2 regions of the Streptomyces sp. NPDC043996 genome follow, and region 2 is predicted to be linked to the other one. Evidence: riboswitches for the same ligand, from Rfam matches in the RefSeq annotation. Region 2 holds a riboswitch; the other holds the start of a gene.
What was found. Region 2 has a riboswitch for S-adenosylmethionine ahead of AC07A4_RS34735 (aminotransferase class V-fold PLP-dependent enzyme). Riboswitches for the same ligand answer to the same signal wherever they lie in the genome.
Positions count from the first base shown of each region.

Region 1: linked by a shared signal. The riboswitch ahead of thrC (threonine synthase) and the one ahead of AC07A4_RS34735 (aminotransferase class V-fold PLP-dependent enzyme) in region 2 are both predicted to bind S-adenosylmethionine.

Region 1 is NZ_JBWKEY010000007.1:67,768-72,173, forward strand. It holds gene AC07A4_RS19595 (alpha,alpha-trehalose-phosphate synthase (UDP-forming)) at 1-611, opposite strand, end outside; gene AC07A4_RS19600 (glucosyl-3-phosphoglycerate synthase) at 756-1,733, opposite strand; SAM riboswitch class I at 1,917-2,070, shown strand; gene thrC (threonine synthase) at 2,064-3,404, shown strand; gene AC07A4_RS19610 (MoaD/ThiS family protein) at 3,526-3,801, shown strand; gene AC07A4_RS19615 (cold-shock protein) at 4,263-4,406, shown strand, end outside.
Region 2 is NZ_JBWKEY010000016.1:191,049-195,454, forward strand. It holds gene AC07A4_RS34730 (glycerate kinase family protein) at 1-1,076, shown strand, start outside; gene AC07A4_RS34735 (aminotransferase class V-fold PLP-dependent enzyme) at 1,022-2,437, opposite strand; SAM riboswitch class IV at 2,627-2,744, opposite strand; gene trpD (anthranilate phosphoribosyltransferase) at 2,830-3,894, opposite strand; gene qcrB (cytochrome bc1 complex cytochrome b subunit) at 4,037-4,406, opposite strand, start outside.

The DNA.
Region 1 (4,406 bases), on a different contig from region 2:
CCGAGCCGGTCCGCGCCGAGCATGCCGCGCAGGAGCCGCTCGGCGACGTCGTCCGGCAGCATCCGGAAGTAGTCCACCGGCGCCCACGGCGTGTGCGAGAAGTGCCCGATGCGCAGGTCGGGGCGGAGCGCGCGGAGCATGCCGGGCACCAGGGCCAGGTGGTAGTCCTGCACCAGGACCGCCGCGCCGGGTGCCGCGCTGTCGGCGAGGGCCCGCGCGAAGGCGTCGTTGTACCGCTCGTAGGCGGCCCACTGGGCGCGGAACTCCGGGCCGAACTCCGGCTCAAGCGGCGTCTGGTACAGCATGTGGTGCACGAACCACAGGACCGAGTTCGCGACGCCGTTGTACGCCGCCGCGTGCGTCTCGGCGTCGATGTCCAGCATCCGCACGCCCGGCTCCCCGACCCCGCGCCGCACCGCCTCGCGGTCGCCGTCGCCGAGCGCCGAGCACACCCACAGCGCGTCCGCCTCGTCGCCGACGGCGCTCAGCCCGGACACGAGCCCGCCGCCGCCCCGCCTGGCGGTCAGCGCCCCGTCCTCCCCGACGGCGTAGGAGACGGGGCCGCGGTTGGACGCGACCAGAACAGAAGCGGCGGCATGCGCGGAGACCATGGAGACGAACCTAGCCCGCGCCTCGATCCCGTAAACGCGCATCCGTGCGACCGGCCCGCCGCGGGGGTGAAGCGGCCGGAAGAAGCCGCTGCGGGCGGGCCAGGGGGCTCACGTGAGGGCTCACGCGAGGGTGGGCCACCGGGCTCACGCGACGCGCCGCGCCGCGTACTCCGCGATCTCGGCCATCGGCGGCCGCTCCTCGGTGTCCACCGCGTACGTGCGCGGCTCGAACCCGGACGGGCCCCGCACGAACTGCGTCAGCTCCGGCCGCACCAGCTGGCCGCGGGCGAGGCGCAGCTGCGCCGTGCGGTAGATCGACGCCGCCATCCGCCCGAGCGCCTGCCCGTCCTGGTGCCGGTGCCTGCGCACGCCCACGTCGACCTGCGCGAGCGCGTCCAGGCCCACGGTGTGCAGCGCGTCCACGAGCAGGGCCAGCTCCACGCCGTACCCGACGGGGAACGGCAGCCGCTCCAGGAGCGACCTGCGGGCCGCGTACTCGCCGCCGAGGGGCTGGACGAAGCCCGCGAGCCGCGGCCAGTGCATGTTCAGGACCGGCCGGGCGAGGAGCTCGGTGACGCGCCCGCCCTGGCCCGCCGTCGCCCCGGCGTCGGGGCCGTGGCGGTCGTCCGACACGGTCAGCGGGCGGTCGTACATCGCCTTCACGAAGTGCACGTCGGGCTCGGTGAGCAGCGGGCCCACGATGCCGGTCACGAAGTCCGCCGAGAACTCCTTCAGGTCGGCGTCCACGAACGCGATCACATCGCCACTCGTCACCAGGAGTGACCGCCACAGGACCTCGCCCTTGCCGGGGACGGCCGGCAGGCGCGGCAGCACGTCGTCCCGCCGCACCACCCGGGCGCCCGCGGCGCGCGCCACGTCCGCGGTGCGGTCGCGCGAGCCGGAGTCCACCACCACGAGCTCGTCGACCAGCGGCACCTTCTCGACGAGCTCGCGGCGGATCTCGGCGACGATCTCACCGACGGTCCGCTCCTCGTCGAGCGCGGGCAGCACGACGCTCACCGTGGTGCCCGTGGCCCGCTTGGCGGCGGTGAGCCGGTCCAGCGGGCGGTCGGCCACGGACCAGGAACGCCTGCTCAGCCAGCGCTCGACCTCTTCCAGCACGCGGGCTCCTCCCGTTGGTGACCGTGCGTGTGATCTGTGCGTGTGATCCGTGCACGTGATCCATGCATGTGATCCATCTCGCGGTTCGGACGACTATCTCAACTGTCCGGGCCTTCGGTTACAGTCTTGAACAACGCCGGTGACCATCGCATGTCGGGGGTCGCCGCCGTCACAATCGAATACCGCTCATCCAGAGGGGCAGAGGGATACGGCCCGTTGAAGCCCCGGCAACCCTCCAGTCGGTCTCTTGCGACGCCATCGGCGCACCGCGAGGCTCCCGGCTCGGGAAGGTGCCAATTCCGTCTCGTGGCGAGATGCGCCGCGAGGAAGATGAGGAGAAAGGGCCTCGCCTCCATGGCTGTGCAGACTGTCGCCACCCCCTCCGCAACGGACGCCGCCTCCGCGCCGGACACCCAGGTCGACCTCGGACCCGCTTCGGGCCTCTCCTGCCGCGAGTGCGGCACGCTCTTCCCGCTCGGTCCGATCTTCGCCTGCGCCGAGTGTTTCGGCCCGCTCGAAGTCGCGTACGACCTGCCCGTCGGCGACCCGGAGGCACTGCGGCGGAAGATCGAGTCGGGCCCGGCGAACATCTGGCGGTACGCGCCGCTGCTTCCGGTCCCCGCCGACGTGGCCGACAAGCCGAACCTCAACCCCGGCTGGACCAAGCTCGTCAAGGCCGACAACCTCGCCCGTGAACTCGGCGTCGAGCCGGGCAAGCTGTTCGTCAAGGACGACTCCGGCAACCCCACCCACTCCTTCAAGGACCGCGTCGTCGCGCAGGCCCTGGAAGCCGCCCGCGCCTTCGGCTTCACCACGCTGTCCTGCTCCTCCACGGGCAACCTCGCCGGGGCCGTCGGCGCCGCCGCCGCCCGCGCGGGCTTCCGCTCCTGCGTGTTCATCCCGCACGACCTGGAGCAGGGCAAGGTCGTCATGGCCGCGGTCTACGGCGGCGAGCTCGTCGGCATCGAGGGCAACTACGACGACGTGAACCGCTTCTGCTCCGAGCTCATCGGCGACCCGCTCGGCGAGGGCTGGGGCTTCGTCAACGTCAACCTGCGGCCGTACTACGGCGAGGGCTCCAAGACCCTGGCGTACGAGATCTGCGAGCAGCTGGGGTGGGTCCTGCCGGACCAGCTGGTGATCCCCATCGCCTCGGGATCGCAGCTCACGAAGATCGACAAGGGTCTGAAGGAGCTCATCAAGCTGGGCCTTGTCGCGGACAAGCCGTACAAGATCTTCGGCGCCCAGGCCGAGGGCTGCTCGCCGGTCTCGGCCGCCTTCAAGGCGGGCCATGACGTGGTGCGCCCCCAGAAGCCGAACACCATCGCCAAGTCCCTCGCCATCGGCAACCCGGCCGATGGTCCGTACGTCCTTGACATCGCCCGGCGCACGGGCGGCGCCGTGGAGGACGTCAACGACGAGCAGGTCGTCGACGCGATCAAGCTCCTCGCGCGCACGGAGGGCATCTTCGCGGAGACCGCGGGTGGCGTGACCGTCGGGGTCACGCGCAAGCTGATCGAGGCGGGGCTCCTCGACACCTCCCTGACCACGGTCGTCCTCAACACCGGTGACGGCCTCAAGACCCTTGACGCGGTCGCCGAGACCTCGCAGGCCACCGCCACGATTCGGCCCAGCCTGGACGCTTTTCGCTCCGCGGGGCTTGCGGGTTAGCGCCGTAGGGCCTGCTGCCTGATTTTCGTCTGCGGGCTGGTCGTGGCTGGTCGCGCAGTTCCCCGCGCCCCTTCGGGGCGCTCCTGACAGGGGCGCCCTTCGATACACCGAGGTGAAGACTATGAGCGTCAACGTTCGGATTCCGACCATTCTGCGTACCTACACCGGTGGGCAGGCCGAGGTGAGTGCCGAGGGTGGCACCCTCGCCGAGGTCATCGCCGACCTGGAGAAGAACCACACGGGTATCGCCACCCGCGTCCTCGATGACCAGGGCAAGCTGCGCCGCTTCGTGAACGTGTACGTCAACGACGACGACGTCCGTTTCGAGCAGGGCCTGCAGACGGCCACGCCGGACGGCGCGGGCGTATCGATCATTCCGGCGGTCGCGGGCGGCTGAGCGCCCCCTTCGTAGCTCCTTCGTATACGACCGCCGCGCGCCGTACGCAGCGTTACCGGGATTGCCCCCTCCGCGAGAGAAGCGGAGGGGGCAATTCTGCATGGTTGAGCGCGGTACAGTTGGGAATGAAGCTTCGCTTTTGGAGCGGAGCGGCGCCCAGAGCGGGCACGGAGCCGGCCTTCAGGCCGACAAGAAGTAGCCAAAGTGCGCCGCCTATTTGAGCCTAATGCGGCATTTGTCTGGCCCGACTTGCCCTGAACTCCGGCGAATTCTCCCTATACCGCCGATCGGCCATGCCCAGAATTCTCGTCCGATTGACCTGTTGCAGACGGCAGTTGGGCAGATACATTCAGCCGCGGTCGACGCGTTCCGGCGCACACCCCCAACCCATGGGGAGTGAGGTCTGACCCGGGTCCGCGAAGTGCGGTCCTGCGCAAGGGCCAGTAATAGGGGAGTTAGGCATGGCTCAGGGCACCGTCAAGTGGTTCAACGCGGAGAAGGGATACGGCTTCATCGCGGTAGACGGTGGTGCGGATGTATTCGTCCACTACAGCGCGATTCAGATGGACGGCTACCGCACCCTGGAAGAAGGTCAGCGGGTCGAG
Region 2 (4,406 bases):
TCGTGGACGGCGGCGAGGGCACCGCCAAGACGCTGGCCGCGGCGACGGGCGGACGGCTCGTCGCGCTGCCCGCGACCGGCCCCGTCGGCGAGCGGATCGGCACCCACTTCGCGCTGCTCGACTCGGGCACCGCCGTCGTCGAGATGGCCGCGGCCGCCGGTCTGAGCCTCGTCCCGCGCGATCTGCGCGACCCAGGCGTCACCACGACCTACGGCGTGGGCGAGCTGATCCGCGCCGCGCTCGACGCGGGCGCCCGCCGCGTCCTCGTCGGCTGCGGCGACTCCGGCACCTCGGACGGCGGCGCGGGCGCCCTGCAGGCGCTCGGCGCCCGCCTCCTGGACGCGGACGGCTGGGAACTCCCGCGCGGCGGCCGGGCGTTGCTGCGCCTGCACCACATCGACGTCTCGGAGCTCGACCCCCGCGTCGCGGACACCGAGCTCCTGGTGGCCTGCAATCCGCACAACGTGCTGTGCGGCGAGCGCGGCGTCGCCCGCGTCTTCGGCCCGCAGAAGGGCGCGACGCCCACCCAGGTCGAGGAGCTCGCGGCGGGCCTGGAGCACTGGGCGTACTGCCTCACCCGCGACCTGGGCGTCACCGCCGACCTGTACGGCGGGCCCGGCACCGGCGCCTCCGGCGGCCTCGGCGCGGGCCTCGCCGCGCTCGGCGCCCGCCTGCTGCCCCGCTTCGACGTGCTCCTGGACCACCTCGACCTGGACGCCCGCCTGGCCCGCGCCGACCTGGTGGTCACCGCCGAGGGCGCCCTCGACCACCAGACCCCGCGCGGCAAGGTCCCGGCCGAAGTGGCCCGCCGCGCCAAGCGGTTCGGCCGCCCCGTGCTCGCGCTCGCGGGCACCATCGGCGAGGGCGCGCACCTGGTGCGGGCGGCGGGCGTGGACGCCTACAGCGCGATCCTGCCCGCGCCGGTGACGCTCACCGAGGCCCTCGGTCGCGGCGGCGAGTTCCTCACCGACGCGACCGAGCGGGCCCTGCGGATGATCGTGCTCGGCTCGCGCCTCGAAGGTCAGCCGGCCACGGCGCCGGTGTCCGGCACACAGCGCCCGTCCTCGGTGCGGTAGTTCCACCGCGCGCCCTCGCCGACCAGCTCCTTGACGGCCCGTACGAACCGCTCCACGTGCTCGTCCGGAGTGCCCGCGCCGAAGCTCACCCGGATCGCGTTCAGGGACCGCTCGCCGGGCGCGGCCTCGGGGGCGCCGCACTCGCCGGGCTCGTCGGGCGCGCTGTCCAGGAGGGTGCGCACCAGCGGGTGGGCGCAGAACAGGCCGTCGCGCACGCCGATGCCGTACTCCGCGGAGAGCGCGGCGGCGAAGTGCGAGCTGTTCCAGCCCTCGACCACGAAGGAGATGACGCCGACGCGCGGCGCGTCGTCGCCGAACAGCGAGAGGACCCGCACCTCGGGCACCTCGGCGAGCCCGGCGCGCACCTTCTCGATCAGGTGCCGCTCGCGGGCGACCAGGGACGCGAACCCGGCCTCGGTCAGGGCCTTGCAGGCGGCGGCGATGGAGTAGGCGCCGATCACGTTCGGCGAACCGGCCTCGTGCCGGGCGGCCGTGTCGTGCCACTCGACGTCCACTCCCCCGTCGGCGCGCCGCGTCACCTTACGCGAGGCGCCGCCGCCCGCGAGGTAGGGGTCGGCGTCGCGCAGCCAGTCGGCGCGCCCGGCGAGGACGCCGGAGCCGAAGGGCGCGTACAGCTTGTGCCCGGAGAAGGCGACCCAGTCGACGTCCAACTCCGCGATGTCCACGGGGTGGTGGGGCGCGAGCTGGGCGGCGTCCAGGACGATGCGGGCGCCGTGCGCGTGCGCGGCGGCGGCGAGCTCCCGCACCGGCCACAGCTCGCCGGTGACGTTCGAGGCGCCGGTCACGCACACCAGGGCGGGCCCGTAGGGGTCGCGGTCGGCGAGCGCGCGCTCCAGGGTCCCCACGGCCTCGTCGTGCGTGCGCGGGGCGTTGAGGTAGGTGACGCGGGCGTCGCGCCACGGCAGGAGCGAGGCGTGGTGCTCGGTCTCGAAGACGAAGACCTGGCAGTCGGCGGGCAGGGCGGCGGCGAGCAGGTTCAGCGAGTCGGTGGTGGACCGGGTGAAGACCACCTGGTCGCCGTCGCGGCAGCCGAGGAACTCGGCGACGGCCTTGCGGGAGTTCTCGAACAGGTCGGTCGACAGCTGCGACAGGTACCCGGCGCCCCGGTGCACGCTGCCGTAGTACGGCGCGTACGCGGCGACGTCGTCCCACACCCGCTGCAGCGCCGGGGCGCTGGCCGCGTAGTCGAGCGCCGCGTAGGTCACCTCGCCGCCGGTGACCAGCGGGACGGTGACCTCACGGCCGAGCACGGGCAGCGGCTCGGCGCAGCAGGGGTCGGCGGACTCGCAGTCGGCGGCGGGGGCGGCGGCGGTGACGGCGGCAGCGGTGGAGGCAGGCATGGCGAACTCCCGTGAGAGGCAGGCGACAGCACTGCGCCGGACCACGGTCGACGAAGCGTCAGGACCGGTCAACGGCACAGGAAAAAGGGAAAGGGGAAACGGGGGTACGGAAACGGGGCCCGAGGCCCTATCGCATTCGCTTGCTCACGAGACTGCTCCCTTGAGGACCAGGACCCCAGGGTTGCGAGGGGTCCGCGCTTGCCGCGGACCTTGCTGTCCACGGCCTGGTCTTCACCCGGGGCACCCCGCCACGGACGGAGGGTTGCCGGACAGCGGGCCGGGGCCGTAGTCGCTGTCACTCATGACCTGCGCAGCATCTTGCCACACGATCTTCAAGGCGCAACACCGCAGTCCAGATTCCGGACTGCGGTGTGCGCCACACCCGGCGGGGTTCAGCGGTTGCTTGCCGTCACCCAGCGCGCGAGGGCCGCCCGCGCCGCACCGGAGTCGATCGACTCCGTCGCCCGCGCGATCCCGTCCCTGATCTGCTCCGCGAGCGAGCCGCCGCCCGGCTCCAGGGCGACGAGCGCCGCCGCCGCGTTCAGCAGCACCGCATCGCGCACCGGCCCGCGCTCGCCGTCGAGCAGCCGCCGCGCGACCTCCGCGTTGTACGAGGCGTCGGCGCCCCGCAGCGCCTCCACGGGCACCAGGTCGATGCCGACGTCCCGGGGGTCGAAGGCCTGCTCGGTGACCGCCCCGTCCCGTACCACCCAGACCCGCGAGGTGGCGGTCGTGGTGAGCTCGTCCAGGCCGTCGTCGCCGCGGAAGACCAGGGCGGAGGAGCCGCGCTCGGCGAGCACGCCCGCGAGGATCGGCGCCATCCGGGCGTCCGCGACGCCGGTGGCCTGCGCCCGCACCTTCGCCGGGTTGGTCAGCGGACCGAGGAAGTTGAACGTGGTGCGGATGCCGAGCTCGCGGCGCGCGGGCGCCACGTGCCGCAGCGCCGGGTGGAACTTCACCGCGAAGCAGAAGGTGATCCCGGCCTCCTCGGCGACCTCGCGCACCCGCTGCGGCGTCAGCTCCAGATTGACGCCGAGCTTCTCCAGGACGTCGGAGGCGCCGGAGGCGCTGGACGCCGCGCGGTTGCCGTGCTTGACGACCTTCGCGCCGGTCCCGGCGACGACGACGGCGGACATGGTGGAGATGTTGACGGTCTTGGCGCCGTCGCCGCCGGTGCCGACGATGTCGACGCTCGGCCCCGGCACGTCGATGACGTGGGCGTGCGCGTACATGGCGCGGACAAGGCCGGTGATCTCCTCGACGGTCTCGCCCTTGGCGCGCAGCGCGACCACGAAGCCCGCGATCTGCGCGTCGGTCGCCTCGCCGCGCATGATGCGGTCCATCGCCCAGGCCGTGTCGTCGGCGCTCTGGTCGTGGCCGTCGAGCAGGCCGTTCAGCACGTCGGGCCAGGAACGGACCGCCGCGGTGTCGCCTCCTGCGGGGTACACAGCGCTCATGGCCGCTCCTGGGTTCCTAGACGAAGACATCTCCCCAGCACATGGGGTGGGTCCACCCTATCCAGCCCGAGCACGGCAAAGAGCCCCGTCCATGCACTGGACGGGGCTCTCGCCGTGGCGACCGTGAGGTCAGAGCTGGGGATCAGTGGTGGCCGTGGCCACTGGTGATCTCCTTGTACTCCTCGGCGGTGGGCTTGGGGATCTGGCCGTCCTCGCCGTACATGTTCTTGGACAGCTTCGCGCGCAGCTTCTGCGCGCCCTTCACCTTGCGCTCCACGCCGTTCTCGTCGACCGTCGGGCCGATCTCGAGCGGCTGGTACTGCTCGTGCGCGGTGAGGGTGTGCAGCTGGTCCTTGTCGAGCGGCTCGTGGACCTCGATGAACTCACCGTGCGGCAGGCGCTTGATGATGCCGGACTCGCGTCCGTGCAGCACCTTGTCCTTGTCGCGGCGCTGGAGGCCGAGGCAGATCCGCTTGGTGACGATGAACGCGATGACCGGGCCGACGAAGAAG